DNA from 3 places in the Telluria sp. GW821-FHT07G12 genome. Region 3 is predicted to be linked to each of the others. Evidence: predicted binding sites of a transcription regulator. Region 3 holds the regulator's gene; each other region holds the start of a gene.
The links. Region 3 encodes sigma-54, which starts transcription at its own class of promoters, with help from an activator protein. Its sites were predicted from a motif close to TGGCANGNAANCTGCTTT; they were not measured.

Region 1 (10,384 bases), on a different contig from region 3:
TGCACGCGGTAGAAGCCGCCGACCACGTAGCGGTCGATCATGTACACGACCGGCTCGGCCACCGCGTCGTTGATCGATTCGAAGGTCGGCACGCCTTCCTGGATCAGCACGTCGGTGACGGTGACGCCGTCCTTGATGACCGACATCTTGTTGCGCTGCTTGCGGTTCAGGTCCTTGATCTCGGAAGCGTCCTTGATCGTCATGATGCCCATGCCGTAGGTGCCGGCATCCGGCTTGACGATGACGAAGGGCTTCTGGTCCTTCATCCCGTATTCCTTGTACTTCTTCTTGATCTTGGACAGCAGGGCCGACACGCTGTCGGCCAGCGCTTCCATGCCGATGTCTTCCTGGAAGTTCACCTCGCCGACCTTGCTGTGCAGCGGATTCACCATCCATGGGTCGATGTCGATCAGCTTGCCGAACTTCTTTGCCACTTCGTCGAAGGCCTTGAAGTGGTTGCTCTTGCGGCGGATCGCCCAGCCCGCATGCACCGGCGGCAGCAGCGACTGCTCGTGGATGTTCTCCAGGATCGAAGGGATGCCGGCCGACAGGTCGTTGTTCAGCAGGATGGTGCAGGGGTCGAAGTCGGCCAGGCCGACGCGGCGGCCATTCGGCGAACGCACCAGGGGCTCGACCACCAGCATGTTCCCGTCGGGCAGCGCCAGCGGGGTCGGCTGGGTCACTTCCGGCGACAGCGAACCGAGGCGCACGTGCAGGCCGGTCTGGCGGAAGATCTGCATCAGGCGCTGCACGTTCTGCAGGTAGAAGGGGTTGCGGGTATGGCTTTCCGGGATCAGGAGCAGGTTGCGCGCGTCCGGACAATACTTGTCGATGGCCGCCATGGCCGCCTGCACCGTCAGCGGCAGCATCTCGGTGGAGAGGTTGTTGAAGCCGCCCGGGAACAGATTGGTATCCACCGGCGCCAGCTTGTAGCCCGCGTTGCGCAGATCCACCGAGCAGTAGAACGGCGGCGTATGCTCCTGCCACTCGAGGCGGAACCAGCGCTCGATGGCGGGGGTCGCTTCGAGAATCTTCTTTTCGAGGTCCAGCAGGGGACCGTTGAGGGCTGTGGCAAGGTGGGGAACCATGGTGACGTCCTTGGGGCTTCTTAGCGATGTGGGAAATGCAACATGAGGGCAGGCTGGCCCTTTTTAAAGTCCAATTATCCCATCGGAAATAAAAAAGCGCCCCGCAGGGCGCTTTTTGCGACGTCGGGATCAATCAGGAATGATATGCCGATTCGCCGTGGCTGGTAATGTCCAGACCCTCGCGTTCCTGGTCTTCCGGCACGCGCAGGCCGATCACGATGTCGACCAGCTTGTAGGCGATGATGGAAACCACCGCCGACCAGATGATGGTGGTGCCGATCGCCTCGGCCTGCACCAGCACCTGGCTGGCGATCGAGTACGGGTCGGCCGACATCTTGTTGGTGGTGTAGTCGAAGATGCCCTGCCCGCCCAGCTGCGGCGCCGCGAACACGCCGGTCAGCAGCGCGCCCAGGATGCCGCCCACGCCGTGCACACCGAACACGTCCAGCGAGTCGTCGGCGCCGATCAGGCGCTTCAGGCCGTTCACGCCCCACAGGCAGACCACGCCGGCCACCAGGCCGATGATCAGGCCGCCCATCGGACCGACATAACCGCAGGCCGGGGTGATGGCGACCAGACCGGCCACCGCACCCGAGGCGCCGCCCAGCATCGACGGCTTGCCCTTGGTGACCCACTCGCCGAACACCCACGACACGGTGGCTGCGGCGGTTGCCAGCAGGGTGTTGATGAAGGCCAGCGCGGCGACGTCGCCCGCTTCCAGCGCCGAGCCGGCATTGAAGCCGAACCAGCCCACCCACAGCATCGAGGCGCCGATCATGGTCATGGTCAGCGAGTGCGGGGCCATGTGCTCACGGCCGTAGCCGATGCGCTTGCCGATCATGATCGCACCGACCAGGCCGGCGACGGCGGCGTTGATGTGGACCACGGTACCGCCCGCGAAGTCGAGGGCGCCCTTCTGCCACAGCCAGCCGGCTTTGGCGGTCTCGGTGGCCAGGGTTGCGGCATCCTTGATCGCATCCGGGCCGGTCCAGAACCAGACCATGTGGGCCACCGGCAGGTAGCCGAAGGTGAACCACAGCACCATGAAGCCCAGCACGGCCGAGAATTTGGCGCGCTCGGCAAAGGCGCCGACGATCAGGCCGCAGGTAATGGCGGCGAAGGTGCCCTGGAAGGCAACGTAGATGAACTCAGGAATCACCACACCCTTGCTGAAGGTGGCGGCGGTCGAGAAGGTGGCCTTGGCCGGGTCCCAGATGCCGCTCAGGAAGGCGCGGTCGAGGCCGCCGAAGAAGGCGGTCTTTTCCGTGAACGCGATCGAATAGCCGTAGATGCACCACAGTACGATGATGACGGCGAAGATCATGAAGACCTGCAGCAGCACCGACAGCATGTTCTTGGAGCGCACCAGGCCGCCGTAGAACAGGGCCAGGCCCGGGATCGTCATCATGATCACCAGCAGGGTGGCGACGAACATCCAGGCAGTGTCGCCCTTCTGCGGGGTCGGTGCAGCGGCCGGGGCTGCTTCGGCGGCCGGGGCGGCTGCCGCTGCTGCTGCGGGCGCCGCCGGAGCTGCCGCGGGTGCGGCGACGGCGGCATCGGGTGCGGCGGCCGTTGCGGTGGCTGCCGGCGCGGCCGGCTTGGCGGCATCCTGGGCCATGGCCGGCAGCGAACTGCCCAGCGCCAGGGCGACGGTGAAGCCTGCGATCAGTTTTGTCATTGTGCGAATCATCGGGTTCCCCTTACAGCGCATCGTTGCCGGTTTCGCCGGTACGGATACGGATTACCTGCTCCAGACTGGAGACGAAAATTTTGCCGTCACCGATCTTGCCGGTGCGAGCCGCGCTCTGGATCGTGTCGATCACCTGGTCGACGATGGCGTCGTCGACCGCCGCCTCGATCTTGGTCTTCGGCAGGAAGTCGACCACGTATTCGGCCCCGCGATACAGCTCGGTATGGCCTTTCTGGCGCCCGAAACCTTTCACTTCGGTCACCGTAATACCCTGGACATTCAGCTCCGACAGGGCCTCGCGGACCTCGTCGAGCTTGAAGGGTTTGATGATGGCGGTGATCATTTTCATGCGATTGCCTCTTCAGAAAGTTTTTGAAACGGACAGCAGGGCCGCGGACTTCCCGAGGTTCTCTCCGGATGGGCTCAGGTAGCCGCTGGTATTGGCCTTGATATAGGAAAGCGCGACCGAGCACACGCCCAGGTCCTTGGTCACGCCGACCTTGTAGTCGGTATAGGAAAACGCGCCGTTGTGGCGGACTTCCTGGTGGCCCGCGTGCAGGTTCAGCACGAAGCCGCCGCCGACGTCGACATTGGCGCCAATGTCGAGGTAGCCGCTGCCCTTGCTGTCGGCGGTGCCGAACAGGTTGGTCAGCGAGTGCGAATACTTGATGTAGGCCGGACCGTAGCCCAGCTGGCCGTACAGCTCGAAGGTGTTGGCGTTCGGGTGCAGGCCGTTATCGGGGTAGAAGTAGTACAGGCCGCCGACGTCGTAGGTGATGTCCGCGCTCAGGTTGCCGCGCTTGCCGGCGTAGATGTCCCACTCGATGTTGCCGCTGCCACCCAGGTCCTTGGTCCACTTGATGGTGGACAGCCAGGTGCCCACGTACACACCGGTCGGGTTGTGCACGTAGTCGGCGCCGCCCTGCAGAGCCGGATCGAGACGGCTCTGCGACAGGCCGCGGTAACGATAATCGCTCGTCAGCGCCGCGTTGTAACTCACTTCATGTTCCGGTTTCTGCTCCTGTTCCTGTGCGCCGGCCAGCCCAATGGACAGGCTCCATACGCCTGCCGTCACGATCACGATCTGCTGCCACTTGCTGTTTCGACGCTTCATACGACACTCCCTTATCAATGAACTTGGACCTGATGGGTTTACAATCCGAACTCGCGTCCCGGTTTTTGTATGTTGTATGCTTGCTTTAGCAGGATGCGTGCCACCCCTGAATGAAATGACAAGGCTTGTATTCCCGGGCCGCGTCCCCATTCTTGGGATGCAAAAAATGACAACGACGCCGCAGGCGCGTGCGCCATGCGGGTGCACGCACTAAATCAGCGATGTACGCACAAAAAAAGTGCGCACATCGTGGTGCGGCCACTATGAATAGAGATGGATATGAATAATTTCTTAAACGACCTGCAGGGCAGGATCAACCAGGCGATAGAGAATTCGCCGGCCAAGGACATCGAACGCAATGTGAAGGCCATGATGACCCAGGGCTTCTCGAAGCTGGACCTGGTGACGCGCGAAGAATTCGACATCCAGGCCCAGGTGCTGGCCAAGACCCGCGCCAAGCTGGAGGCGCTCGAAGTGCGCGTGGCGGAACTGGAAGCGAAGCTGGCGGCGGAGCAGAAGGTCTGAGTTGCAGCTTTAGCGCAGGCGGAAGCGCAGCGCGAGCCGCCACAGGGCGAACAGGGCAGCCCCGCCCAGGCTCACGCCGCTGGCGATGCCCAGCATGACGCCGACGGGATTGCCCAGGCGGGCATCGTCGGCCACGAAGACGAGAACGGCGGCCAGCGCCAGCTGCGCCAGCCATACGTAACGCAGCGGCCGCAGGGCCGCGACATCCCCTCCCCGCCTGAACCGGAGCGCGACATACAGCACCGGACCGCACAGCAGGCAGAACAGCAGCGCCACGACGACGCAGGTCAGGATTAGTTTCGGCATCCCGGCACTATACACATTTGGCCGCTCTCAACAATCGCAGGCCGCCCAACGCTCACCATCTGCAAGTCTTCATCCCGACAGGATCGTCATGAGTCTTGCAGTACTGCGCAGCCGGGCGCTGGCCGGCATGGACGCGCCATCCGTCAGTGTCGAAGTACACCTGGCCAACGGTTTGCCCGGCCTGGCCATCGTCGGCCTGCCGGACGCCGAGGTGCGCGAATCCAAGGACCGGGTCCGGGCCGCGCTGCAAAATTCCGGCTTCGAGCTGCCGAACCGGCGCATCACGATCAATCTGGCGCCGGCCGATCTGCCCAAGGAATCCGGCCGCTTCGACCTCCCGATCGCGCTGGGCATCCTGGCGGCCTCGGAGCAGATCCCATCCGAAGGCCTGGACCGCTACGAATTCGCCGGCGAACTCTCCCTGTCGGGCGAACTGCGCCCCATCCGCGGCGCGCTGGCGATGACCTTTGCCATGCACCGCAGCGCGGACGGCGCCAGACGCGCCTTCGTGCTGCCCCACGCCAACGCGGATGAAGCGGCGCTGGTGAGCGAGGCCGCCATCTACCCGGCGCGCACCCTGCTGGAGGTATGCGCCCACTTCGCCGCCCAGGCCGATGACGCCCGCCTGGCGCGCCACCGTCCACCGCAAGCACTGGCCGCGCCCAGCTATCCCGACTTCGCGGACGTAAAAGGCCAGCAGCACGTCAAGCGTGCGCTCGAGATCGCCGCGGCCGGGCTGCATTCGGTCTTGATGGTCGGTCCGCCGGGCACCGGCAAGAGCATGCTGGCGTCGCGCTTTCCCGGCCTGCTGCCGCCCCTGAGCGATGAGGAGGCGCTGGAGTCGGCGGCGATCCAGTCGCTGGCCGGGCGCTTTTCGATCGAGCGCTGGCGGCGCCGGCCCTTCCGCAGCCCGCACCACACCAGCTCGGGCATGGCCCTGGTCGGGGGCGGCGGGGTGCCACGCCCGGGCGAGATCTCGCTGGCGCATCACGGCGTGCTGTTTCTGGATGAACTTCCCGAATTCAGCCGCCACGTGCTGGAAGTACTGCGCGAGCCGCTCGAATCCGGCCACATCACGATCTCGCGCGCGGCGCGCCAGGCCGACTTTCCCGCCAGCTTTCAATTGATCGCGGCGATGAATCCCTGCCCCTGCGGCTGGCTGGGCCACCCGTCCGGCAAATGCCGCTGCAGCCACGATGCCGTACTGCGCTACCAGGACAAGATTTCCGGCCCCCTGCTCGACCGCATCGACCTGCAGGTGCCGGTGTCGGCGATGGCGCCGGAATCGATGGCGGCCCAGGCCGACGGCGAACCCAGCGAGGCCATCGCCGAGCGCGTGACGCGGGCCCAGGCCATCCAGCTGGCGCGCCAGGGCAAGGTCAACCAGCGCCTGGCAACGCGCGAGATCGACCGTCATTGCGAACTCGACGACGCCGCCGAGCAGTTGCTACGCAACGCGATGCGCCACCTGCACTGGTCGGCGCGGGCCTACCACCGGGTGTTGAAGGTGGCGCGGACGATTGCCGACCTGGCGGATGCGCAGCGGGTGAAGGCGGAACATGTGGCCGAGGCGATCCAGTACCGGCGCGGGCTCGTCGATTAAATATTTGCAACTTTTTTACTGGCCGACGGCGTGGGGCGCTGCTACCATCGCCCTATGAAAATCCGTCTCTTGTCGCCGGTCCTTTTCCTCCTGCTCGCCAGCGCCCTGCTGGCCGCCTGCAGCCCGAAATACAACTGGCGTGACTATTCCAGCCCGGATGCGCCCTACAAGGTCACCTTCCCGGCCAAGCCGGCCAGCTTCACCCGCAGCATCGACCTCGACGCCATGCAGGTCAGCATGACGATGACGGCGGCCGAAGTCGACGGCGCGACCTTTGCGGTCGGCTCGGCCGAGGCGCCGGACGAGGCGCGCGCCAGGGCCGCGCTGCCGGCCATGATGAAGGCGCTGCTGCGCAATATCGGCGCCGGCGATACGGACGGCAAGTTCCACACCGACGCCAGCGGCAAGACGACTGGTGACGTTGACGCCACCGGCAGCACCAATGGCATGCCGGTGCGGCTGGTCGGCCATTTCGAAGCGCGCGGCAAGCGCTTCTACCAGGTGATCGTGCTCGGCAAGGCAAACGCCGTACCGCCCGAGCAGGTCGAGCAGTTTCTTACTTCCTTCAGTCTCTGACTCTCAGCCATGATCGACGATACCCCAGCATTGCAGCTGCGCGACCTGCGCAAGTCTTTCGGCCGCCCGGCCGTCGACGGCATCAGCCTGAGCGTCAGGCGCGGCGAGCTCTACGCCCTGCTCGGCCCGAACGGCGCCGGCAAGACCACCACCTTGCGCATGGTCACCGGCCTGCTGGCGCCGGATTCCGGCCAGGTCGAGGTGCTGGGCATCGACCTGGCCGCCAACCCCTCCGCGGCCAAGCAGAAGATGGCCTATCTGCCGGACGACCCGATGTTGTACGGTAAGCTCAAACCCACCGAATACCTGGAATTCGTCGCCGGCCTGTGGGGCATCGCGCCCGAGGATGCCGAGCCGCGCGCACGCCATCTGCTCGACTGGCTCGACCTGTCCAAGCACGCGCACGAGCTGACCGAAGGCTTTTCGCGCGGGATGAAGCAGAAGCTGGCGCTGGCCGGCGCCCTGATCCACGAGCCCGAGCTGCTGATCCTGGACGAGCCCCTGACCGGCCTCGACGCCGCCGCTGCGCGTCAGGTGAAGGATCTGCTGGTCTCCCACGTCGCCAAGGGCGGCACGGTCATCCTGACGACCCACATCCTCGAAGTGGCCGAACGCCTGGCCCAGCGCATCGGCATCATCCGCCAGGGCCGCCTGATTGCGGAAGGCACGCTGGCCGAGCTGCGCGAGCGCACCCTGGGCGGCAGTTTGGAAGACGTGTTCCTGCAGCTGACGGAGCAGGCATGAAGGCGCGGCCGGGCTCAAGCCGCTGGCTGCTGCGCCACGAGCTGCGGATGGCCTGGTACGGCGCTGCCATCAATGCGGGCGGACGGCGGCGTATGAGCTGGCTCAGCATCTCGGTGTGGGCGCTTGCATGGATCCTGCTGCACGTGGGCGCTTTCCTGGTCCTGCGCACGCTGCCGGCGGGTGCCATGGATCCGCGCATGGCCATCATCGCCACGGTGGCGGTAGCGGCGATCGCCACCTTCATGCTCTCCAGCTCGCTCAAGGCCAGCGTGCTGGCCCTGTTCGAGCGCGGCGACCTGGACCTGCTGCTGTCCTCGCCGCTGCCCACGCGCAGCATCTTCACGGTACGCCTGCTGGGCGTGATCCTGGCTTGCGCCTCGCTCTACCTGTTCCTGTTCGGGCCGCTGGTCCACGTCGGCCTGGCGCTGGGCCAGGTCCGCTGGGTAGGCGTGTACGTCACGATCGCGACGACTTCCACCTTGATGGCCTGTCTCGGCATGCTGCTCACGCTGGCGCTGGTGCGCGTGCTGGGCGCGCGCCGCACCCGCGTACTGGCCCAGGTGCTGGGCGCCATCGCCGGCGCCCTGCTGTTCCTGCTGTCGCAGTCGTTTTCGTTTTTATCCCAGACGATGGCGTCGGGCGCCGCCGAACGCACGGCTAACCGTCTCATGCGCTCGCCCCTGTTCGCACCGGACAGCCCGCTGTGGCTGCCCGGCCGCGCGGTGCTCGGCGACCCGCTGCCGACGCTGGGCATGGCCGTGCTGGGCATCGCCGCCTTCGCGCTGACCGTCGGCCGCACCCACCGCTTCTTCGTGCACGGCCTGCAGCAGGCGGCCAGCACCTCGCGCGCATTGGGCAAGCCGGCCGGCGAGATGCGCCTGCGCTTCCGGCGCAGCCTGTTCGACGCCGTCGTCGTCAAGGAATGGCGCCTGATCGCGCGCGATCCGCATTTGATCTCGCAGGTGCTGCTGCAGCTGGTCTACCTGGCGCCGCTGCTGTTCCTGATCCTGCAGAAGAACGATGCGCCGGGCCCTGCGCTCGGCGCCGGCCTCGCCCTGCTCTGCAGTTCCCTGACCGGCGGGCTGGCCTGGATCGTGGTCGCCGCCGAGGATGCGCCGGACCTGCTGCAATCGTCGCCGGCAGCCGGGCGCACGATCGCACTGGCCAAGCTGGCCGCCTCGGTCATGCCGCCGCTGCTGCTGGTCGCCCTGCCGCTGCTGTGGCTGACGCTGCGCGCGCCGCTGGCCGGGCTCCTGATCGGCTTTGCGGTGGTGGCGGCGGTGCTGAGCGCCGCGTTGATCGTCAAATGGCAGGCGCGTCCGGGGAAGCGCAGCGATTTCAAAATGCGCGGCAAGGAAAACTTCCTGTGCTCGATGTTCGAACTCGTGAACACGCTATGCTGGGGCGGTATGGGCTGGCTGCTGATAACGATGACGGCCGAGCAAGGCAGCGCGGCCGGCTCGACCGCCCTGATGGCGGCAGGGGCGATGGCCGCCGCCCTGTTGACGCTGCTGCTGGCCTGGGTGATGCGGCGGCGTGAGACTTAAGCGCTCTCTAAGGCTAAAGTGACGCTGCGCACCGACGTCTTGCTGCCAGTCGTGTTATCGTTTGGTTACTAAATGATTGAACGAGACAACTATGTTAATCACATTTAAATCGAAAGCCTATCCCAACGTCCTGATGTACCAGGAACACGCCAAGCGCATCCTGGACCTGCTGGACAAGGACCCGGAGCGTGGCGTCATCACGGCTGCGGAAGCGCCGAAAGCGGTGCAACTGCTCGAGCATGAGATCGACGAGAGCCGCAAGCACCAGGCCACGGACGAGGTCGAGCAGGACGTCAAGGCCCATGCCGGCGACGCCGAGGATACCGATCACGAGCCGGCCGAAGTCGTGACCTTCTCGACCCGCGCCTATCCTCTGCTGGAAATGCTGCGCGCCGCACGCGACCAGGGCAGCGACATTCTCTGGGGCGTCTGAGCCCGGCAGTGTCCTAGCGCGCTGCGGCGGACATGGCTTGCGCCTCCGCCGGCGCCAGCGCGATTCGGCCCTTGCCCTTGCGCTTGGCCTCGTACATGGCCTGGTCCGCGCGGGCCAGCAGGCGCGCCGGATCCGGCGTCTGGTCCGGCATGTGCAGGGCCACCCCGACGCTGGCTCCCACTTGCACGCTGCCGCTGCCCAGGGTATAGGGATGGGAGAGCTGGGCCAGCAGATGATCCGCCTTGGCGGCGGCATCCGACTCGTCGCTCAGCAGCTCCAGGATCACCACGAATTCATCGCCGGCCAGGCGGGCCGCCATGTCGGTCTCGCGGATGCTGCGCAGGATGCGGCTGCTGAACTGGCGCAGCAGCTCGTCGCCGTCTTCGTGTCCGCGGGTATCGTTGACCTGCTTGAAGCCATCCATATCGAGGAATAGCACCGCGCAGGGACGTTGCGCCCGGTTCGCGCGGGCTATCGCTTCCGGCAAGGCTTCCATCAGGGCGCGGCGGTTCGGCAGGCCGGTCAACATGTCGCGCATCAGCAGGCCCTGGAGCTCGGCGGTGCGGGCCGCCACGGTGTCCTCCAGATGGGCATTCATCTCTTCCAGCGCGCTGCGATGGCGGCGTTCGCTGCGGATCAGACCGCGCAGCGCGTCCGACAGGACCTGGGCTTCATGGAAGCTGCCGGCCTGGGGTATCGCTTCCGGCGTCGCCTGCTCCGGGACCAGGGTAATGCCTTCGATGGCGCCGCTGAGGGAT
Region 2 (10,384 bases), on a different contig from region 3:
GCGATCGCGGTCCTGGTCGGCAAGACCCCGGCCGAGTTCGCGATCGCGCCGGTGCCGACCTGGCAGGTGACGGTGCCGGAGATCCCGGTCGGCGTGCCCTCGACCTTGCTGCAGCGCCGTCCGGACATCGCCGCCGCCGAGCGCCAGGTGGCGGTCGCCAACGAGCAGATCGGCATCGCGCGCTCGGCCTACTTCCCGAGCATCGGCCTGAACGCATCGCTGGGCACCTCGGCCAGCAAGGTGAGCGATTTGTTCAATGTGTCGAGCGCGGCCTGGTCCTTCGGCCTGTCCGCGGCCCAGACCCTGTTCGACGCCGGCGCCACCCGCGCCCGCGTGGAGGGCGCGCGCGCGGCGCACGAGGAAGCGGTGGCGCGCTACCGCCAGACCGTGCTGACCGCCTTTGCCGACGTCGAAGACCAGCTGGCCGCGACCCATGTGCTCTCGCAGCAGCAGGACCTGCAGCGCCGCGCGTCCGAGGCCGCCGACAAGGTCGAGCAGCAGGTGCTGAACCGCTACAAGGCCGGCCAGGTGAGCTATTCGGAAGTGGTGCAGGCCCAGGTAACGGCCCTGAACGCCCGCCGCTCGCTGGTCACGACCCAGTCCACGCGCCAGACCACGGCCGTGGCCCTGGTCCAGGCCCTGGGCGGCGGCTGGCATGCCGAATAAATTCGGGGTCAGAGCACTTTTTGCCGATAATTCGGGGTCAGAGCACTTTTTTGAGAAAGGTTGCCGAGGAACGGACTCTGGCTCTCGACGTGTGTTTCCGCATGAGCGATGATGAAGCGGGCATGAGAAGCTGCCGCGAAGTCATTGCCCAAAAAAGTGCTCTGACCCCGAATTTCAAGAATAATGTGCTCTGACCCCGAATTTTTCAGCGGCTTTTCGCTGCCGGGTAACGATACCTCGGCCGGTGCCGTACTCTACATTGCCAGCACCGTCGTCCTGACGGCCTGGATGCGCCGCGTCGAATTCAGGCGCGGCGGGCGGGATGCCGGTATTGCCATGCTCGATCTGCTGAGCAGCCTCAGCCTGGCGATGCCGGCGCTGGCGTATTGGAATGTGCATCTCGGCGCGAGGCTCGGCGATGCCGCGCTGCGCCTGCTGTTCGTGCTCGGCCTGCTGGGACTGTTCGGCTTCGTCGCTTATGACGCGCGCGCCATGCTGCGCCATCCGCGCCTGAGCGAGCGCCAGCGCCGCCGCTTTGCCGCCATCGGCGCCGCCGCGGTCCTGCTGCCTTCGACCCTGGAAGTGTGGTGGGGCGCCGAAGCGCTGGCCCATCTTCACGCTTCCCCGGAAGAACTTGCCCAAAACCGGAGTCCGACCCCGGTTTGATTCAGCGTAAGTCGCGGCGCTGGGCCCAGCGGGCGGCCAGCACCGCGCAGACCATCAGCTGGATCTGGTGGAACAGCATCACCGGCAGGATCACCATGCCCAGCGCGCCCGGCGCGAACAGCACCTTGGCCATCGGCACGCCACTCGACAAGCTTTTCTTGGAGCCGCAGAACACGATGGTGATCTCGTCCTCGCGCGAGAAGCCGAGGCGGCGGCTGGCGTAGGTGGCCAGGGCCAGGGCGATCGCCAGCAGCACGCAGCACAGCACGCCGAGGCCGATCAAGGTCGGCAGCGACAGCTTGTGCCACAGGCCTTCGTTGACCGATTCGCTGAAGGCGGTGTAGACCACCAGCAGGATCGAGCCCTGGTCGACGATCTTCAGCATCGGCTTGTTGCGGTCGACCCAGGCACCGATCCAGGGGCGCAGGAACTGGCCGGCCAGGAAGGGCAGCAGCAGCTGCTTGACGATAGACAGCACCGCGTCCAGTGTCGAGCCGCCGGATGCGGTCGCGCCCTGCACGATCAGCGTCCCTACCAGCAGCGGCGTGACGAAGATGCCGACAAAGTTCGAGGCCGAGGCGCTGCACACGGCCGCCGCCACGTTCCCGCGCGCCACCGAGGTGAAGGCGATCGACGATTGTACGGTCGAGGGCAGGGTGCACAGGAACAGGATGCCGACGTAGAGGTCGGGCGGAAGCACGGTCCCGGACAGCGGTTTCAGCGCCAGGCCGAGGAGGGGAAACATCACGAAGGTCGAGGCCAGCACCAGCAGGTGCAGGCGCCAGTTGGTCAGCCCCGATAGCATGGCCTCGCGCGACAGCTTGGCGCCGTGCAGGAAGAACAGCAGGCCGATGGCGACGGTCGTGATCTCGCCGAACACCTGCGCGGCGTGTCCCTCGCAGGGCAGCACGCTGGCCAGCGCCACGCTGCAGAGCAGCCAGACGGTGAAGGCATCGGGGATCAGACGGCGGAGCGAGGCGATCAGGGAAGACATGAGAATTTCGAAAACTGCGGAAGGGCAACCATCTATTCTAGCCCTTTGCCGCGGATGCCGCCGGCTGTCGACGAATCTTACATAAGCGCCTCCGAAATGGATGAGATGCAACTGCAAGCTATTGATTGCGAACACCTTATTTCCGTTGGTACAGAACTTGCGACAGTGGCTGCGCAGTTCCCATATAACTCACTGACGAGAGACGACACATGAAGACGATCATCCGCGCAAGCCTGGCCGTGCTGTCCGTGTTCACCCTGGGCGCCAGCGCCCAGGCCGCCGTAGTGACTGTGACCCCCGCCGACCTGGGTCCCACCAACTGGCATCTCGAAAACTTCCGTGGCACCAGCAACGGCTTCACCTCGACCACCACGGCCGCGATCACGACGACCCAGCCGCGCAGCGGCAACGGCTCGGTCGAGATGTCGCTCACCGACGCCAGCGGCAAGGCCGACTACGTCTACACCTGGGGTTACGTGGGAGGCCGCACCCTCGGCAACCTGAGCACACTGAGCTACGACTGGTATCGCGCCAGCGGGGGTAGCGCCAATGCCAACCTGATGCCGGCGCTGCGCCTGCTGTACGACGCCGACGGCAACGCCAATACGACGAACGACATCGGCTACCTCGTCTTCGAACAGGTCTACAACGCGCCGAGCTTCAACGGCCCGGTGCCGATGGACCAATGGGTCAGCAGCGATTTGATGAACATGAATTTCTGGATGCGGGTCTTCGGTTCGCCCAGCAAGACCATCGAAAGCTTCGACAACACCTTGGCCGAATGGGCTGCCGGTGCGCATCCGGACGCAGACGCCGACGTGCTGAGCGCCAACAGCGCCATCCTCGGCCTCGAATTCGGCATCGGCTCCGGCTGGAGCGGCACCTTCCGCGGCTACGTCGACAACGTCAGCTTCGGCTTCGGCCGCAACGAAGCGACGACCTTCAATTTTGAAACGGAACGCGCCGCCGACGTGCCCGAACCGGCCAGCCTGGCCCTGATCGGCCTGGGCCTGCTGGGCGTAGCCGCACAGCGCCGCCGCAAGGGCCAAAGCGCGTAAATACGCAGCAAGACCACAGGGTGAGTATGGGTGAGAAAGTTATTTCCACCTATAAGCAGGGGCGATATACTCGCGCTTGCTTTTTATTCACCCTGGGGTCCAACGTGTTCAAATCCATCGTTTTGCCTGTCGTCGCCGTCATGTGGGTTATCGCCTCCGCCCACGCCGACGAAGGCCAGTGGCAGCCGCACCAGCTGCCGCAGCTGAAGTCCGAACTCAAGCGCATCGGCATTACCATCCCGGCCGAGAAACTGGCCGACCTGTCCAAGCACCCGATGAGCGCCATGGTGTCGCTGGGCGGCTGCTCGGCTTCCTTCGTCTCGCCGGACGGCCTGATCGTGACCAACCACCACTGCGCCTACGGTGCGGTGCAGCGCAACGCGACCCCGGAACACAACTACATCGTCAACGGCTACCTGGCCAAGACCCGCGACGCCGAACTGCCGGGCGGCCCGAACACCCTCGTCTACGTGACCGAGAAAGTGGAGAACGTCACTGACCGCGTTCTCAAAGGCTTGTCCCCGAACCTGTCGGGCAAGGAGCGCCACGAGCAGGTCGAGAGCCGCATCAAGGCCCTGATCGCCGAATGCGAAAGCGACAAGGCCTACCGCTGCTCGGTGCCGGCCTTCCACCGCGGCGGCGAGTACTACCGCATCCGCCAGCTGATGATCCGCGACGTGCGCCTGGTGTACGCGCCGGCCGACAGCCTCGGCAACTTCGGCGGCGACATCGACAACTACGAATTCCCGCGCCAGGCCGGCGACTTCTCCTTCCTGCGCGCCTATGTCGGCAAGGATGGCCGCCCGGCCGATCCGTCGCCGGACAACGTGCCGTATAAATCCAAGGACTTCCTGGTCGTCTCGGCCGAAGGCCTGAAGAACGGCGATCCGATCCTGCTGGCCGGCTACCCGGGCCGCACCAGCCGTTACAAGCTGCCGTCGGAAATCCGCTTCGCGCGCGACGTCGACTACCCGGCCAAGGCCGCATCGATCACCGCCGACCTGTCCGTGATCGCAGCAAGCACGATGGGCAACCCGAGCTGGGACGTGCGCTACGCCAGCGTGGCGAAGAGCCTGAACAACGTGCTGAAGAAGACCCAGGGCCTGATGGACGGCTTTGCACGCACCGACATCGCCGCCATCAAGGACAAGCAGGACGCCGAATTCCGCGGCTGGTACAAGCAGCACAGTAAAGAGCTGAAGGCAGGAGGCGGCAGCCTGCTGTCCGACCTCGACACCGCCATCGGCAGCGACATGAGCGCTTCGCAGCAGGAAGCCGCGTGGGCGGAAGCCACCCACAGCGACCTGCTGAAGAGCGCGCGCACCCTGTACCGCCTCTCGCTGGAGCGCCAGAAGCCGGACGCCGAGCGCGAAGGCGGCTATCAGGAACGCGACCTCTCCTTCATCAAGGCGCGCCTGAGCCGCCTGGAGCAGTCCTTCGTGCCCAGCGTCGACCAGGCCCGCTGGACCGCGGCCCTGAACCGCTACGCCAAGATCGACCAGAAGAACCACCCGCAGGGCCTGGACGCGCTGCTGCCGAAGGTCGATGCACTGCCGGGCATGTACAAGTCGACCGATCTGGCCGATACAGCCAAGCGCCTGGCCTGGATCGGCAAGGATCCGGAAGCCTTCCGCGCCTCGCATGACCCCTTCATCCAGCTGGCCGTGCGTCTGCAGGACACCGGCATGGCGCTGGAAAACCACCGCAAGGAAGTCGACGGCAACCTGGAGCGCGTGATCCCGCAATACATGGAAGCGGTCATCGCCTGGAAGAAGTCGCAAGGCAAGCCGGTCTACCCGGACGCCAACTCGACCCTGCGCGTCACCTACGGCACCGTGGCGCCCTACACCCCGCGTGACGGCATCACCAAGGGCCCGTTTTCGACCGTCGAAGGCATCGTGCAGAAGGCCACCAACAAGGAGCCGTTCAACGCGCCCGCCAACCTGCTGCAGGCGATCCGCGAGAAGCGCTACGGCGTGTTCAAGGATCCGGTGCTGGGCACGGTGCCGGTGAACTTCCTGTCGAGCGCCGACACCACCGGCGGCAACTCGGGTTCCGCGGTGATGAACAAGCGCGGCGAACTGATCGGCCTGAACTTCGATTCGACCTACGAGTCGATCACCAAGGACTGGTACTTCGACCCGGTGATCACCCGCGCGATCCACGTCGACATCCGCTACATGCTGTGGGTGATGAAGGAAGTCGACCATGCCGACAACCTGCTGAAGGAAATGACGATCAAGTATCCGAAAAAATAATCGGGTATTTGTGAACGGACGTGGGCACGGGGTGCCCACCCTACATGGTCGGTGGCGATCGTAGGGTGGGCACTCCGTGCCCACGTTTCATTTCAGCTGACCGGAAACCAGATATCGAACCTGGTTTCTCCCGGCCCGGCCGGCGCGAGCGAATACGTCGCCTCATGCCGCTGCAGCACCTCGCGCACGAACATCAGGCCGATGCCCTGGCCGCCCTTCTTGGTGCTGACGAAAGGCGTGAACAGGCGGTGCGAGGCGGCGTCCTCGAGCAGGCCGCCGCTGTCGCTCACCGACAGGCGCACGCGCTCGCCCAGGTCTTCCAGCTCGAGGCGGATGGCGCCACCGGTGGTGCCGTCGCGGGCATTGCGTTCGTCGATGGCCTCGACCGCGTTCTTGACAATGTTCAGCAGCGCCTGTTCGATCAGCTGCACGTCCAGCTGCAGGGGCGCGACGGCGTCGCAGCGGCTCCAGCCGAGCCCTATACCGCGCGCATTGCACTGCTCGCGGTTCAGCCACAGAATGTCGTCCACCACGTCCTGCAAACGGGTCGGGCGCAGCTCCGGCGCCGGCATCTTGACCACGCGGGTGAAGCGGTCGATGAATTCGCCCAGGCTGATGTTGCGGCGCTTGACGGCGACGATGGCGGTGACGAAGTCGCCGGCGTCGCGTTCTTCCAGCTGGCCGCGGTAGGTCAGCAGGGAATCCAGCACCGAGCCGGTGGCGGCCACGGTGTTGTTCACCTCGTGCGCCAGCACCCGGATCAGGCGCGCGTAGGTGGCGCGCTCGGAGTCCTCGAGTTCGGCGGTCAGTTCCTCGACGATCAGGAAGTGGCGCGCAAAGCCGCGGTCGAAGAAGCGGCTGCGCTGGGCGCGGTAGCGCCGGCCCTCCAGGTCGACCAGCAGGCGGCTGTCGCCGAGATCGAGCGCATCCAGCTGGCGCACCAGGTCGCGGCTGCGGGCGCGGCCGCGTTCATCGAGCGCGGGGTCGAACGCGGCATGACTATCGTCCCATGCCGACAGCGGCTTGCCGAGCGGCGCTTGCAGCCCCAATAAACCGCTGGCGCTGGCGTTGACAAGGCTGATCGCGTGGTCGAAGTCGAACACCAGTACCGCGCTCGGCGTCGCCTCCAGCAGGCGCTCGAGAAAACCCTGCTGCTCGCCGATCGCCAGGCGTTCGCGGTGCAGGGCGGTCAGCATGTCGTTGAACATGGCGACCAGGTCGTCGAGTTCCGTCACGCCCGGCGCGGCAAGGCGCGACGCGTATTGCTGGTCCTGCAGCAGGTCATGGAAGCGCCGCGTGTAGCCGAGCGGCTCCAGCGCACGCCGGACCAGCCACCAGCCCAGCGCCATGCTGGCCGCCAGCGCCAGTTCGGCGCCGACGAACAGGATGGGTTGCTGCGGTAACAGCAACACAGCGCAGCCGCCCAGCGTCAGGTGCAACAGCGCCAGATAGGCCGTGAGCCGGGTCTGGAGTTTCAGTGCCGGCAGCTTCATTCCTCGCGCACGCCTGCGCCCAGGCCGTGGCGTTCGAGGCGGCGGTACAGCGCCGTGCGCGACAGGCCCAGCGCCTTTGCCATGCGCGAGATGTTCCCCGCGTGCTGCTGCAGCGCCTGTTCGATCATGTGGCGTTCGACCTGTTCCAGCGTCATCCCGTCCACACCGAGGCGCGCGCCCGGCGCGCCTTCGTCCACCGCGCTGGCGGCCAGGAAGTCGGCCTGGCCCAGGTGCTGCTTGCCCGCCAGGAGCAGGACGCGTTCCAATGTCTGCTTCAGCTGGCGGATATTCCCCGGCCACGGCTGGCCGGACAACCACTCGAGCGCGTCCGGCGCCAGCACGACATCGCCCAGGCCATAGCTCTCGGCGACCCTGGCGGCGATGTGGCGCGCCAGCAGCGGGATATCGCTGCGGCGCTCACGCAGCGGCGGCAGGCGAATGGTAATGAGGTTCAGCCGGTAGAACAGGTCTTCGCGGAAGTCGCCGGCGGCTACCAGTTCCGCCAGCTCACGGTTCGTCGCCGACACGACGCGCAGATCGGCCTGCTCCGTACGGCTGGCGCCGACCGGCTGGTAGCGCTGGTCCTGCAGCACGCGCAGCAGCTTGACCTGGTCGCCGCGCTGCAGCTCGCCGATCTCGTCGAGGAAGAGGGTGCCGCCGTCGGCGCTGGCGATGTGGCCCTTGCGGTCGCTGCGCGCATCGGTGAAGGCGCCGCGCACGTGGCCGAACATCTCGCTCTCGAACAGGGAGCTGGTGATCGCGCCCATGTTGATCTTGACGATGGGGTGATCCGCGCGCGGGCTGTTGCGGTGGATGGCGTCGGCAATCAGCTCCTTGCCGGTGCCGCTCTCGCCCAGGATCAGCACCGGGGCGCGGGTGCGCGCAACCTGGGCGATCGTCTCCAGCACCTTCAGCAGTTTCGGGTGCTCGCCGACGATGCCGGAGAAATCGCATTGCGCGTCGAGCGAGCGGCGCGTGACTTTTGGGGCAGCCGAAGGCGCGGCCAGATCCAGCGTGGCCTCGACCAGCGCCACCAGCTGGCCATTGTCCCAGGGCTTGGTGAAGAAGTTGGCGGCGCCGGCCTTCACGCCGCGCACCGCCAGCGAGATCGAGCCCCAGGCCGTCATCAAGAGCACCGGCAGGGTGGGGCGCAGCTGCTTGATGCGGGCCAGCAGGTCCAGGCCTTCCTCGCCGCTCGTCTGCAGCGAGAAGTTCATGTCCTGCAAAACCAGATCGACCGGCGCGGCCTGCAGCTCTTCCATGGCCTGCTGCGGGCCGTCGGCGCAGACCGCGTCGAAGCCTGACTGCTTGAGCAGCAGGGCCAGCGAGACCTGGACTGCGCTGTCGTCGTCGACGATCAGGATGCGCTGCTTGCGTGTTGATTCCATGCGTTTCAATTCTTGTCTTATTCGTAGTGCAGCGCTTCGGTCGGGCTCAGGCGGCTGGCGCGCCATCCCGGATACAGCGAGCAAAGCAAGGATAGCAGATAGATTGCGCCCATCGACAGCCCCGCGGCGCTGACGAAGACCGGCCAGTTGAGGCCCTCGCCGAACGCGCCGGTGAGCGGCAGCTGGATCAGCAGGACCAGCGCCACCACCATGGCGGTGGAACTGAGCAGCAGCTGTTCGGCGACGATCTGGCGGTAGATGTCGGCGGCGCTGGCGCCGATCGCGCGGCGCAGGCCGATCTCCGGAATGCGCCTTGTCGTGTTCTGCCACAGCACCCCGAACAGGCCGAAGGCGACCATCGCGACCATAAAGGCGGCGATCACGCTGACGACGATGAAGGGCACCAGCTGTTCCTTCAGCAGGCTGGCGCGCATCGCTGCGAGCGGCGCGATCTCGTAGGCCCAGTCGTTGCGGACCAGCTTGAGCCGGCGGTTGAGCTCCGCCTCGAAGCCGCGCGGGGTGCCCGGCGCCACCTTGAGCAGGATGACCCGCACACGCGACTTGCCGGCCAGCGGATCGAAGCGCGTCATCACGAAGTTCACCGGCGCCATCAGCGGTCCCTTGTTGCGGAAGTCCTCGACCACGCCCACCACGCGGTAGGTTTTCGGCGGATCGCTATCGGCCGGGTCCTTGCGCGGCTTGTCGGTGAACTGCTGGCCCAGCGCCTGGCGCCCCGGGAACATCGCGGCGGCCATGCGCCGGTTCAGCACCGCCGGCCGCACGGCCTGGCCATTATCCTGCGCATCGAACCAGCGGCCCGCGACCAGCTTGATACCCAGGGCCGCGGCCGCGCCGTCGCTGGCCTCGAAGAGGTTGGTGTTCACGCCGGCGCCGGTCTGCGGCGACTTGAAGCTGGTGGTCCAGGTCGACATGGTGTAGGGCGAGTAGGCTGAGAAGCCGACTTCGCGCACCTGCGGCAGTTCGAGCAGGCTGCGACGCAGCGTGTCGTAGACCTCGGCCGGAATCGCCTCATCGGGCACGTCGCCCAGCACCATCTTGACGGACCAGGTATCGCTGCCGTCGAAGCCGATCGGCTCCCGGTACAACTGCCAGTTGCGCAGGCCGAAGGCGGCGATGCCGAACACGATGGCGAAGGCGAGCAGGATCTCGAGGCTCAGCATCAGGTTCCTGGACTTGCGCTTCCAGGTCAGTTTCAACAGGTGGCGCAGCATCACGCGGCTCCTTTCAGGGCATGGACGGGATCGAGGCGGGACATCTTCCAGGCCGGGATCAGGCCGGACAGCAGGCCGAACACGAAGGCCAGCAGCATGCCGCAGGCGAACACGGTCGGGTTGAGCTCCACTTTCAGGTAGGGGATCAGCTGAGCGCTTTCCAGCCACCACAGCACCACGCGGGTGCAGACCAGGCCGATCAGGCCGCCGGCGAGGGACAGCAGCACGTTCTCGACCACGAGCTGGCCGGCCAGCTGCATGCTGGTGGCGCCGAAGGCCTTACGCACCCCGATTTCGGAGCTGCGTTCGAGGATGCGGCCGGTGTTCAGGTTGACCAGGTTCAGCGCCGGCAGCAGCATGAACAGCAGCATGGCGGCGGCGATGGACAGGAGCAGCGTGGTGCCGCCGGAGTCGACCTGTTCCTTGTTGCTCAGGAGCTCGCGCGCAAACAGATCCAGCTTGCTGTCGGCCCAGAATACGCTGGACGCGAAGGTATGCGGATCCTTGTCGACGAAGCTCTTCGCGGCCCGTTCCACTTCGCGCTTGATGCGGGGCAGGTCGGACGCCTGCTTGGCCAGCAGCATCGCGGCAAAGGAGCCGGTCAGCTCGTCGCGCCAGGTCCCGGACGG
Region 3 (10,384 bases):
GTGATTCCGGCCGTCAAGCGTATGGGCGTGCCCGTGATCGCCATGACCGGCAAGCCGGGCTCGCGCCTGGCGACGGTCGCCGACGTCCACCTGGACGTTTCCGTCGAGAAGGAAGCCTGCCCGCTGAACCTGGCGCCGACGGCCTCCACCACCGTCACCCTGGCGCTCGGCGATGCACTCGCTGTGGCGTTGCTGGAACTGCGCGGCTTCAAGTCCGAAGATTTCGCCCTCTCGCACCCGGGCGGCGCCCTGGGCCGCAAGCTGCTGACCCACGTGCGCGACGTCATGCGCAGCGGCGAGGCGATTCCCCAAGTTTCGCCGAATGCGCCGCTGACCGAAGCCTTGCTGGAAATCTCGCAGAAGGGCATGGGCATGACCGCCATCGTCGACGATGCCGGCCGCCCGGTCGGCGTGTTCACCGACGGCGACCTGCGCCGCCTGTTCGAAAAGACCCATGATTTCAGCAAGCTGACGATCAAGGACGTCATGCACGCCAACCCGCGCCGCATCCACCCGGAACAGCTGGCGGTCGATGCCGTCGCCGTGATGGAAGAATTCCGCATCAACCAGATGCTGGTGACCGACCAGGACGATGTATTGGTCGGCGCCCTGCACATCCACGACCTGACCCGCGCCAAGGTGATCTGATGGTGACCCCGCTCGAACATGTGCAGCGCGCGGCGCGCGTGAAGGTCATGATCTTCGACGTCGACGGCGTGCTCACCGACGGCAGCCTGACCTATGACGCCAACGGTGAGATCACCAAGACCTTCTATGTGCTGGACGGCCTCGGCATCCAGCTGCTGAATCGCACCGGCGTGCAGACCGCCATCATCAGCGCGCGCACCTCGCCCATCGTGATCAAGCGCGCGGCCGACCTCGGGATCACCCACGTGTTCCAGGGCCAGCACGACAAGCGCCTGGCCTTTGCCGAGCTGCTGGCGAAGACCGGCGTAACGGCCGAGGAGTGCGGCTACATCGGCGACGACGTGATCGACCTGCCGCTGTTCACCCGCGTCGGCTTTGCCGTGACGGTGCCGAGCGGCCATCCGGAAGTGCAGTACCGCGCCCACTATGTCACGAAGAACCCGGGCGGCCGCGGCGCCGTGCGCGAAGTCTGCGACATGGTGATGCGCGCCCAGGGTACCTACGAACAGGCATTGGCACCGTACTTTGGATAACCTGACGCAGCCCATGGCAACCACCCCCTACGTCAACAAGCGCACCAGGCACCGCTGGCGCCTGCTGGCGCTGATGCTGACGGCCCTGTTCTTCGCCTTCGGCAGCTTCTGGCTGGTGCAGGTGATGCGCGGCGAGGCGCAGGGACCGAACGTCAACCTGGGCAACGATCCGGACTACATCATCGACAATTTCAGCTTCGTGCGCATGTCGGAGACCGGCCAGCCGCGCTACGTGATCTCGGGCGAGCGCCTGACCCACCGCCCGGCCGACAATACTTCCGTCATCGAGAAGCCGGTGGTGCAGAGCAAGAGCACCGACCATCCGGACATGACCATGACGGCCGATAAGGCCCTGGTCAACCAGGACCAGAACCAGATCGACCTGACCGGCAACGTCGACATCTCCCGCCCCGGCAGCAAGACCTCGGACCCGCTGCGCATCCGCACCGAGGCGCTGACCGTGCTGCCGGACGAGGAAATCTCGAAGACCGACAAGCCGATCCAGATGACGCTGGGTCACGCCTCCGCAACCGGGGTGGGCATGGTGGCCAACAACGCCACGCAGCAGCTGACGCTGGGCGGTCGCGGCCGGATCGTCTATCCGCCGCATGCCCAACGCTGACAGGACAAACCGAAAGGACCGCCTCCAATGAAAAAAATAATCGCCGTCGCCATGCTTTCGCTGGCCAGCCTGACAGCCTCGGCCGAGCGCGCCGATTCGCTCAAGCAGGCCCAGATCGATTTCGACAGCGGCCACATCGACGAAGCCACCCAGACGCGTATCCTGACCGGCAACGTGGTGCTGACGCGCGGCACCCTGCTGATCAAGTCGGACAAGGCCGTGCTGAAGGAAACCCCCGAGGGCTACATGCTGCTGACGCTGACGGCCGCACCGGGCAAAACCGCCAGCTTCCGCCAGAAGCGCGACGGCGGCCCGGACTTGTGGACCGAAGGCCAGGCCCAGCGCATCGAGTACGACGAGCGTACCGAGGTGGTCAAGCTGTTCGCCAACGCCATCGTCAAGCAGCTGGAAGGCAAGCGCATGACGAGCGAGGTGAACGGCCCCTTCATCTCCTACGACAACCGCACCGAGCAGGCCAACGTGTTCAACGACGCCAGCGGCGAAAGCAAGGCGGGCGGCGGCCGCAGCACCATCATTATCGCGCCGCGCCGTACTACGCCGGCCGCTGCGCCGGCAGGGAAGCAGTAACATGAAGCGCGCCCTCGCCGCCGCCCTCGCCACGCTGATGCTGGCGCCGCTCGCGCAGGCCGAGCGGGCGGATTCGCTCAAGCCCTTCAATGTCGAAGGCGACAAGGCGACAATCGACCAGGCCACCCAAACCGTGATCCTGACCGGCAATGTGATCGGCACCCGCGGCACCATGCTGCTGAAGGCCGAGCGCGCCGAGATCAGGGAAACGCCGGATGGCTATCGGACCGTGGTGCTGTTCGGGGCGAACGGCAAGACCGCGTCGTTTCGCCAGAAGCGCGACGGCGGCGCTGACGAGTGGGCCGAAGGCTACGGCGAGCGCATGGAATATGACGAGCGCACGGATGTCGTCAAACTGATCTCGCACGCCGTCATCAGGCAGCTGGACGGCCGCACCGTGACCAGAGAGATGAGCGGCCCGTTCATTTCCTACGACGCCCGCAAAGAAGTCCTGTTGAACATGAATGACGTGAGCGGCAGCGACAAGCCGGGCAAGGATCGCGTCAGCGTCACTTTTTACACGCGCCGCCCGGCCTCGGCAGCGCAACCGGAAGCAGGAAAGCAATGATGGATGTACAAGCAAACGCCGCCACGGCCGACATCGCATGCGGTGGCAGCACCCTGGTCGCCAAGGGACTGCAGAAAAGCTACGGCAAGCGCCTGGTGGTGCGCGACGTCTCGCTGGAGGTCGCCTGCGGCGAGGTGGTGGGACTGCTCGGCCCGAACGGCGCCGGCAAGACCACCTCGTTCTACATGATCGTGGGCCTGGTGCCGGCCGAAGCCGGCGCCATCGTCATCAACGGCACCGACATCACGAGCCTGCCGATCCACCGCCGCGCCATGCTCGGCCTGTCCTACCTGCCGCAGGAAGCCTCGGTCTTCCGCAAGCTGACGGTGGAAGAGAACATCCGCGCCGTGCTGGAACTGCAGCGCGAGAACGGCAAGCCGCTGAGCAAGGCGCGCATCCAGGAACGCCTGGACGAGCTGCTGGCCGAGCTGCAGATCGAGAAGCTGCGCGAGAACCCGGCGATGTCGCTGTCGGGCGGCGAGCGGCGTCGCGTGGAGATCGCGCGCGCGCTGGCCACCGATCCGCGCTTCGTGCTGCTGGACGAACCCTTCGCCGGCGTGGATCCAATTGCCGTGATCGAGATCCAACGTATCGTGCGCTTCCTGAAAGAGCGCGGCATCGGCGTCCTGATCACCGACCACAACGTGCGCGAGACGCTCGGCATCTGCGACCGTGCCTACATCATCAACCAGGGCGCCGTGCTGGCCTCGGGCCGTCCCGACGACATCATCGCCAACGAGTCCGTCCGCCGCGTCTACCTGGGTGAACACTTCAGGATGTAGTCATGAAACAGACGCTCCAACTCAAGACCTCACAGCATCTTGCGCTGACGCCGCAACTCCAGCAGTCGATCCGCCTGCTGCAGCTGTCCACGCTCGAACTCCACCAGGAGATCGAACAGGTCCTGGGTGAGAATCCGCTGCTCGAGCGCCTCGACGATCCGCTCGATCGCTCGGTGCGCCTGTTGGCGGACGGTGCGATCAACAACGGTGCGTCGACTTCCACCACGCCCGATTCGCCTCCCGCATCCGGGCAGGGCGAGGAAGGCAATGGCAGCGGCGGCGGCGAGTCGGAAGGCGGCGACAGCGGCGAGGCCGGCGGCGCCGAGCACGAGATGGAGTGGGGCGAATCGGGCCGCTCGGGCAGCGGCGGCGAGGAAGAGGACGGCCGCCCGCAGCTGGAAGCCAGCCCCATCTCGCTGCGCGAACACCTGATGGAACAGGTGCGCCTGACCTGCATCTCGCCGCGCGACTGCGCGCTGGTCGAGATCGTGGTCGACTCCCTCGACGACAACGGCTACCTGGAAGAATCGCTGGACGACATCCACGCGCGCATGCCGACCGAACTCGAGATCGAATTCGAGGAACTGCGCACCGCGCTGTCGATGGTGCAGAGCATGGACCCGCCGGGCGTGGGCGCACGCAGCGCCGCCGAATGCCTGGCCTTGCAGATCCGCCGCATGCCCGGCGTGGCGATGGTGACGCGGCGCATGGCGCTGGTCATCGTGGAGCGCTACCTGACCTGGTTCGCGCAGCGCGAATTCAACAAGCTCAAGAAGGCCCTCGACTGCGACGACGAAGACCTGCGCGAAGCCCAGGCCGTGATCCGCCAGTGCAATCCGCATCCGGGCGCGGCCTTCGCATCCGACGTCTCCGACTTCGTGGTGCCGGACGTGATCGTGCGCCGCGCGAAGGATGGCTGGAGCGTGCAGCTGAATCCGGAAGTGATGCCGCGCCTGCGCGTGAACAGCATCTACGCCGCCTTGCTGAAGCAGGGGAAATCGGAATCGCAGCTGAATGCGCAGTTGCAGGAAGCCAAGTGGCTGATCAAAAACATGCGCCAGCGCTTCGACACGATCCTGCGTGTCGCGCAAGCAATCGTCGAGCGCCAGCGGAACTTTTTTTCCCATGGCGCGGTTGCCATGCGGCCCCTTGTTTTACGTGAGATAGCTGATACACTAGGTCTACACGAGAGCACAATTTCTCGCGTCACAACTCAGAAATATATGCTGACGCCGCACGGCATGTTTGAGTTGAAGTACTTTTTCGGGAGTCACGTTGCGACCGAGGCAGGTGGTGAAGCATCCTCGACCGCGATACGCGCTCTCATCGTACAACTCACAGGAGCAGAAGACCCCAAGAACCCTTTATCCGACAGCAAGATCGCGGAGATGCTAGGGGAACAGGGAATGGTTATCGCACGCCGCACGGTCGCGAAATACCGTGAGGCGCTGAAGATCCCGCCCGTCAGCCTCCGCAAATCCTTGTAATAAGCTGCAGGGCACCCAGATACTGATAACCTGACAGCGCATCTTCAAAGGAGTGTGTATGAATCTCACTATCAGCGGACATCATCTCGATGTAACCCCAGCAATCCGTGAATACGTACAGAACAAGCTCGAACGCATCACCCGCCATTTCGATCAAGTGATCGACTCCCACGTCATCCTCTGCATTGACAATCTCACCGAGAAAGAAAAACGCCAGAAGGCCGAGATCAACCTGCGTGTTGCTGGGAAGATCGTTCACGTCGCCAGCGCTGCGCACGACCTCTACGCTGCGATCGACATGCTGATGGACCGCCTGGACAGGCAGGTTCAGAAGTACAAGCAGATGCTGCAGGACCACAGTCACACAGCACTAAAACGCATGGCCAACGAGGACATTGAAGGAGGAGAAGCTGCCGCTGCAGCGTGATCATTCCGCTGGCGCAGCATAAGCAAGACGAAGGGCGCATCAGGCGCCCTTTTCGTTTGGTAGGCCGCTACAATGCCGTTTTCCCATTCATAAATAAAAGAACATGAGCGAATACGTGCAGACCCGTGTGGCCAATGGCACCGGCATCATTACCCTGGATCGTCCCAAGGCCCTGAACTCGCTGTCGCTGGAAATGGTGCGCGCAATGACGGAGGCCTTGCTGGCCTGGCGCGAGGACGCTGGCGTCGACGCCGTCGTCATCACCAGCACCAGCGAGAAAGCCCTGTGCGCAGGCGGCGACATCCGTTTCTTCCACCAGGCCGGACATGCGAACCCGACTGGCGGCAGTGCTCTGCTGGAAGACTTCTTTACCGAAGAATACGCGCTCAACCACCTGATCCATTTTTATCCGAAGCCGTATATTTCTCTGATGGATGGCGTGGTGATGGGCGGCGGCATGGGCATCGCCCAGGGCGGCCCGGACACGGGCCTGCGCATCGTGACCGAACGCACCAAGATGGCGATGCCCGAAGTGAACATCGGCCTGTTCCCGGACGTCGGCGGCAGCCACTTCCTGTCGCATGCGCCGGGCGCGCTCGGCATGTACCTGGGCCTGACCGGACTGACCATCGGCGCCGCCGATGCGCTGTACGTCGGCCTGGCGGACGTGTTCGTGCCGGCTGCCGAACTGGCGGCCTTGAACGCGCTGATCGCGGCCACGCCGGGCGCGCAACTGGCGGAGGCGATCCGTGCCTTTGCGGCGCCGTTCGCGCAGCAGGCCGGCGCCAGCGAACTGCAAGCGCAGCGCGCGCTCATCGACAAGCACTTCGGCGCAGCGTCCGTGCAGGCGGTGATGTCCTCGCTCGAAGGCGACGACAGCCCCTTCGCACAGAAGGTTTTAAGCGCAATGCGCCAGCGCTCGCCCCTGATGATGTGCGTGACGCGCGAGATGCTGGTGCGCGGCGCCGCCATGGACGTGGCCGACTGCCTGCGCATGGAACGCTCGCTGGTGCGCCGCAACTTCGAGCACGGCGAAGTGCTGGAAGGCGTGCGCGCGCTGGTGATCGACAAGGACAATGCGCCGGCCTGGAATCCGCCGGCATTGGAGCAGGTGAGCCCGGAGATGGTGGCGCGCTTCTTCGAGCCGGTGTGGCCGGCCTACGCGCATCCGCTGCGTCATCTGGACTGAAGCGTCGTCCAGGCTCCTCTGTTTGCTGTAATGCATTGCAACATAATCACGGTGTTTTATGCGATGATTTCATCAGGCGATGAAATACCCGCATTGCCTGATAAAGCACAACAATAGAGGAGTCCGTTTTGTCGTTTCTGATCGTACTGGCCGCACTGGCCTTCCTGATGGTGGCCGCCTATCGCGGCTACAGCGTCATCCTGTTCGCACCGATCGCCGCCCTCGGCGCGGTCCTGTTCACCGACCCCTCCGCCGTGGCCCCGGTCTTTTCCGGGATATTCATGGAAAAGATGGTCGGCTTCGTCAAGCTCTACTTCCCCGTCTTCATGCTCGGCGCCGTGTTCGGCAAGGTCATCGAGATGTCCGGCTTCTCGAAAGCCATCGTGCAGGCCGCGATCCGCTACATCGGCCGCTCGCGCGCAAACGCCGTGATCGTCGCCGTGTGCGCGCTGCTGACCTATGGCGGCGTGTCCCTGTTCGTGGTGGTGTTCGCCGTGTACCCGTTTGCGGCCGAGCTCTACCGGCAAAGCAATATCCCGAAGCGCCTGATGCCGGGCGCGATCGCGCTGGGCGCCTTCTCGTTCACGATGGATTCGCTGCCGGGCACCCCGCAAATCCAGAACATCATCCCGACCACCTTCTTCAAGACCACGGGCTGGGCGGCGCCGGTGCTCGGCACCATCGGCTCGCTGTTCATCATCGTGGTCGGCCTGGCCTATCTGGAATGGCGCCGCCGCGCCGCGATGGCCAAGGGCGAGGGCTACGGTAGCCACACCGAAGCGCTCGAGACCGCGGACACGCAAGTACTGCCGAATCCGATCGTCGCTGTGCTGCCGCTGGTCCTGGTGGGCGTCGCCAACTTCATGTTCACCCGGATGATTCCGGTCTGGTACGGCACCGATGCCTATACCGTGCCGCCCGAGGTCCTGCCCGGCGTGCACGCGCCGGTGACGGCAACCGTGAAAACCGTGCTGGCGATCTGGTCGGTCGAAGCCGCGCTGCTGCTCGGCATCCTGCTGGTGCTGGCGACCGCCTTCCGCCGCGTCAGCCAGCGCTTTGCCGCGGGTTCCAAGGAAGCGGTCGGCGGCGCGCTGCTGGCGGCCATGAACACCGCGTCCGAATACGGCTTCGGCGGCGTGATCGCCGCGCTGCCGGGCTTCATCGTCGTCAGCGATGCGCTGAAGGGGATTCCGAATCCGCTGGTGAACGCCGCGGTGTCGGTGAGCTCGCTGGCCGGCATCACCGGCTCGGCCTCGGGCGGCATGAGCATCGCGCTGGCGGCCATGTCCGACCTGTTCATCAAGGGCGCCGAGGCGGCCCACATTCCGATGGAAGTCCTGCACCGCGTGGTCGCGATGGCCAGCGGCGGCATGGACACCTTGCCGCACAACGGCGCCGTGATCACCTTGCTGGCGGTGACCGGGCTGACGCACCGCGAGTCCTATCGCGAGATCTTTGCGATCACGATCATCAAGACCCTGGCGGTGTTCTTTGTGATTGGGGTGTTTTACGCGACCGGGCTGGTGTAGGCCGGCTCAGTGCTGCTCGCGATGCCGGACGACGACCCGTTCGGTATCGCCAAAATACGCCCCCAGCCGCTCGGCCATGTACACCGAGCGGTGCTGGCCGCCCGTACAGCCGACCGCCACCGTCAGGTAGCTGCGGTTGTCGGTCTTGAAGGAGGGCAGCCACTTGGCGACGAAGGCGCGGATGTCGGCCAGCATCTCGGTTGCCTGCGGCTGGGCGTCGAGGAAGGCGATAACGGGCGCGTCCTTGCCGGTGAGCGGGCGCAGCGTCAGGTCGTAGTAGGGGTTCGGCACGGCGCGCACGTCGAACACGAAGTCGGCGTCCAGCGGCACCCCGCGTTTGAAGGCAAAGGATTCGAAGTACAGGGTCAGCTTCGCGTATTCGACTTCGGCCAGTTCCTTGACCCAGGCGCGCAGCTTGTTGGCCGACATTTCCGAGGTGTCGATCACGTGGCCCAGCTTCTCGATCGAGCCCAGGCGCTCGCGCTCTTCCGAAATGCATTCGATCAGCGTACGGCGCGAGGCCGGGTTTTCGCCCGGGCGCAGCTCGTGCGACAGCGGGTGGCTGCGGCGGGTTTCGGAAAAGCGCGCCACCAGCGAGTGGGTGCTGGCGGTCAGGTACATCACCTTGACGTCGTGTCCTTGTTCGCGCAGTGCGCGGACCATCACCGGCAGTTCCGCCAGCGATTCGGCGCTGCGGGCGTCCACCGCGACGGCAACGCACTTGCTGTCGGCGCCATTGATCGTGTCGACCAGCGAAGGCAGCAGGGCGGGGGGCAGGTTGTCGACGCAGTAGTAACCTGCGTCTTCGAGGACATTGAGGGCAACCGATTTACCGGAGCCCGAGATACCGGTGATGAGTACGATGCGCATGCCTTGATGATACCGCATCAGTACTTTGTTTGTCGCTATTGGTCCAACCGCTTAGTCACAGCTTAGCCGCAGCTTAGTCGCCGCTCATCGCCTGGCGCTGGCGTTCCATGAACTCCTGCAGCGTGTCGATGCCGCGCAGCTGCAGGATGGTATTGCGTACCGCGGCTTCCAGCAGCACCGCGATGTTGCGGCCGGCAGCGACGGGGATCACGACCTTGCGGATCGGCAGACCGAGCACGTCTTCGGTCGGGAAGTGGAAGGGCAGGCGCTCGACTTCCTCGTCCAGCGCGCCGCGCTTGACCAGGTGGACAATCAGCTTCAGCCGCATCTTGCGGCGCACCGCGGTCTCGCCGAAGATCGCCTTAATGTCCAGCAGGCCCAGGCCGCGTACTTCGAGCAGGTTCTGCAGCAGCGGCGGGCAGCGGCCCTCGATCATGTTCGGGGCGATACGCGAGAACTCCACGGCGTCGTCGGCCACCAGGCCGTGCGAACGCGAAATCAGTTCCAGGCCCAGCTCGCTCTTGCCGAGGCCGGAGTCGCCGGTGATCAGGACGCCCACGCCCAGCACGTCCATGAACACGCCGTGCATGATGACGCGTTGCGCCAGTTTCTTCGATAAATAGACCCGCAGGAAGTCGATGACCTGGGCCGCCGGCAGCGGGGTCGAGAACAGCGGAATGTTCTGCTCGTCGCAAATGGCGAGGATGTCCGGCGGGGTGTCCAGGCCCTGGGCGATGATCAGGGCCGGCGGGCCGCCCGCGATCATTTCGCCGATCATGTGGCTGCGCGAGCCGGTCTTGAGACGCTGGTAGTAATTCAGTTCCTGGTGCCCGAACACCTGGATACGGCCCGGGTGGATCAGGTTCAGGTGGCCGACCTGGTCGGCGGCGGAGACGGCGTCGCCCGAGATCAGGCGCTCGCCGCCGGGGAAACCTGCAAACCAGCCGAGCTGCAGGCTGTCTCGATTATCGTCGTACAGCCTCTGGATGGTCAGCGGGGTCTGGAGCATGGTCTGATTTTACCCCAGTGCCTGCAGGCTCGGTTGCCAGTTGATGATGCGCTCGTGTACCGAACGCGGATCCGGATCGGTGGCCAGCGCAGTGCGCACGGCTTCGTCCGAGAACAGCTCGGCGATTTCGGA

Region 1: a site for sigma-54 is predicted at 3,978-3,995, ahead of AC07PE_RS26525 (TorF family putative porin). Genes of this name have one in related genera too.
Region 2: a site for sigma-54 is predicted at 2,473-2,490, ahead of AC07PE_RS00615 (PEP-CTERM sorting domain-containing protein). Genes of this name have one in related genera too.

The regions. Positions count from the first base shown of each region.
Region 1 is NZ_JBWKQA010000012.1:1,238-11,621, reverse strand. It holds gene gshA (glutamate--cysteine ligase) at 1-1,088, opposite strand, end outside; gene AC07PE_RS26535 (ammonium transporter) at 1,222-2,706, opposite strand; gene AC07PE_RS26530 (P-II family nitrogen regulator) at 2,789-3,127, opposite strand; gene AC07PE_RS26525 (TorF family putative porin) at 3,140-3,892, opposite strand; gene AC07PE_RS26520 (accessory factor UbiK family protein) at 4,166-4,417, shown strand; gene AC07PE_RS26515 (hypothetical protein) at 4,427-4,723, opposite strand; gene AC07PE_RS26510 (YifB family Mg chelatase-like AAA ATPase) at 4,812-6,326, shown strand; gene AC07PE_RS26505 (hypothetical protein) at 6,381-6,902, shown strand; gene AC07PE_RS26500 (ABC transporter ATP-binding protein) at 6,912-7,646, shown strand; gene AC07PE_RS26495 (putative ABC transporter permease subunit) at 7,643-9,193, shown strand; gene AC07PE_RS26490 (DUF1840 domain-containing protein) at 9,285-9,626, shown strand; gene AC07PE_RS26485 (diguanylate cyclase domain-containing protein) at 9,640-10,384, opposite strand, start outside.
Region 2 is NZ_JBWKQA010000001.1:118,658-129,041, reverse strand. It holds gene AC07PE_RS00630 (efflux transporter outer membrane subunit) at 1-666, shown strand, start outside; gene AC07PE_RS00625 (hypothetical protein) at 850-1,332, shown strand; gene AC07PE_RS00620 (bile acid:sodium symporter family protein) at 1,334-2,326, opposite strand; gene AC07PE_RS00615 (PEP-CTERM sorting domain-containing protein) at 2,536-3,384, shown strand; gene AC07PE_RS00610 (S46 family peptidase) at 3,489-5,642, shown strand; gene AC07PE_RS00605 (sensor histidine kinase) at 5,735-7,135, opposite strand; gene AC07PE_RS00600 (sigma-54-dependent transcriptional regulator) at 7,132-8,523, opposite strand; gene AC07PE_RS00595 (ABC transporter permease) at 8,541-9,755, opposite strand; gene AC07PE_RS00590 (ABC transporter permease) at 9,755-10,384, opposite strand, start outside.
Region 3 is NZ_JBWKQA010000008.1:108,737-119,120, forward strand. It holds gene AC07PE_RS24155 (KpsF/GutQ family sugar-phosphate isomerase) at 1-648, shown strand, start outside; gene AC07PE_RS24160 (KdsC family phosphatase) at 648-1,181, shown strand; gene lptC (LPS export ABC transporter periplasmic protein LptC) at 1,195-1,803, shown strand; gene lptA (lipopolysaccharide transport periplasmic protein LptA) at 1,831-2,391, shown strand; gene lptA (lipopolysaccharide transport periplasmic protein LptA) at 2,393-2,959, shown strand; gene lptB (LPS export ABC transporter ATP-binding protein) at 2,959-3,741, shown strand; gene AC07PE_RS24185 (RNA polymerase factor sigma-54) at 3,744-5,228, shown strand; gene hpf (ribosome hibernation-promoting factor, HPF/YfiA family) at 5,287-5,655, shown strand; gene AC07PE_RS24195 (enoyl-CoA hydratase/isomerase family protein) at 5,759-6,844, shown strand; gene AC07PE_RS24200 (GntP family permease) at 6,973-8,373, shown strand; gene rapZ (RNase adapter RapZ) at 8,380-9,243, opposite strand; gene hprK (HPr(Ser) kinase/phosphatase) at 9,317-10,252, opposite strand; gene AC07PE_RS24215 (PTS sugar transporter subunit IIA) at 10,262-10,384, opposite strand, start outside.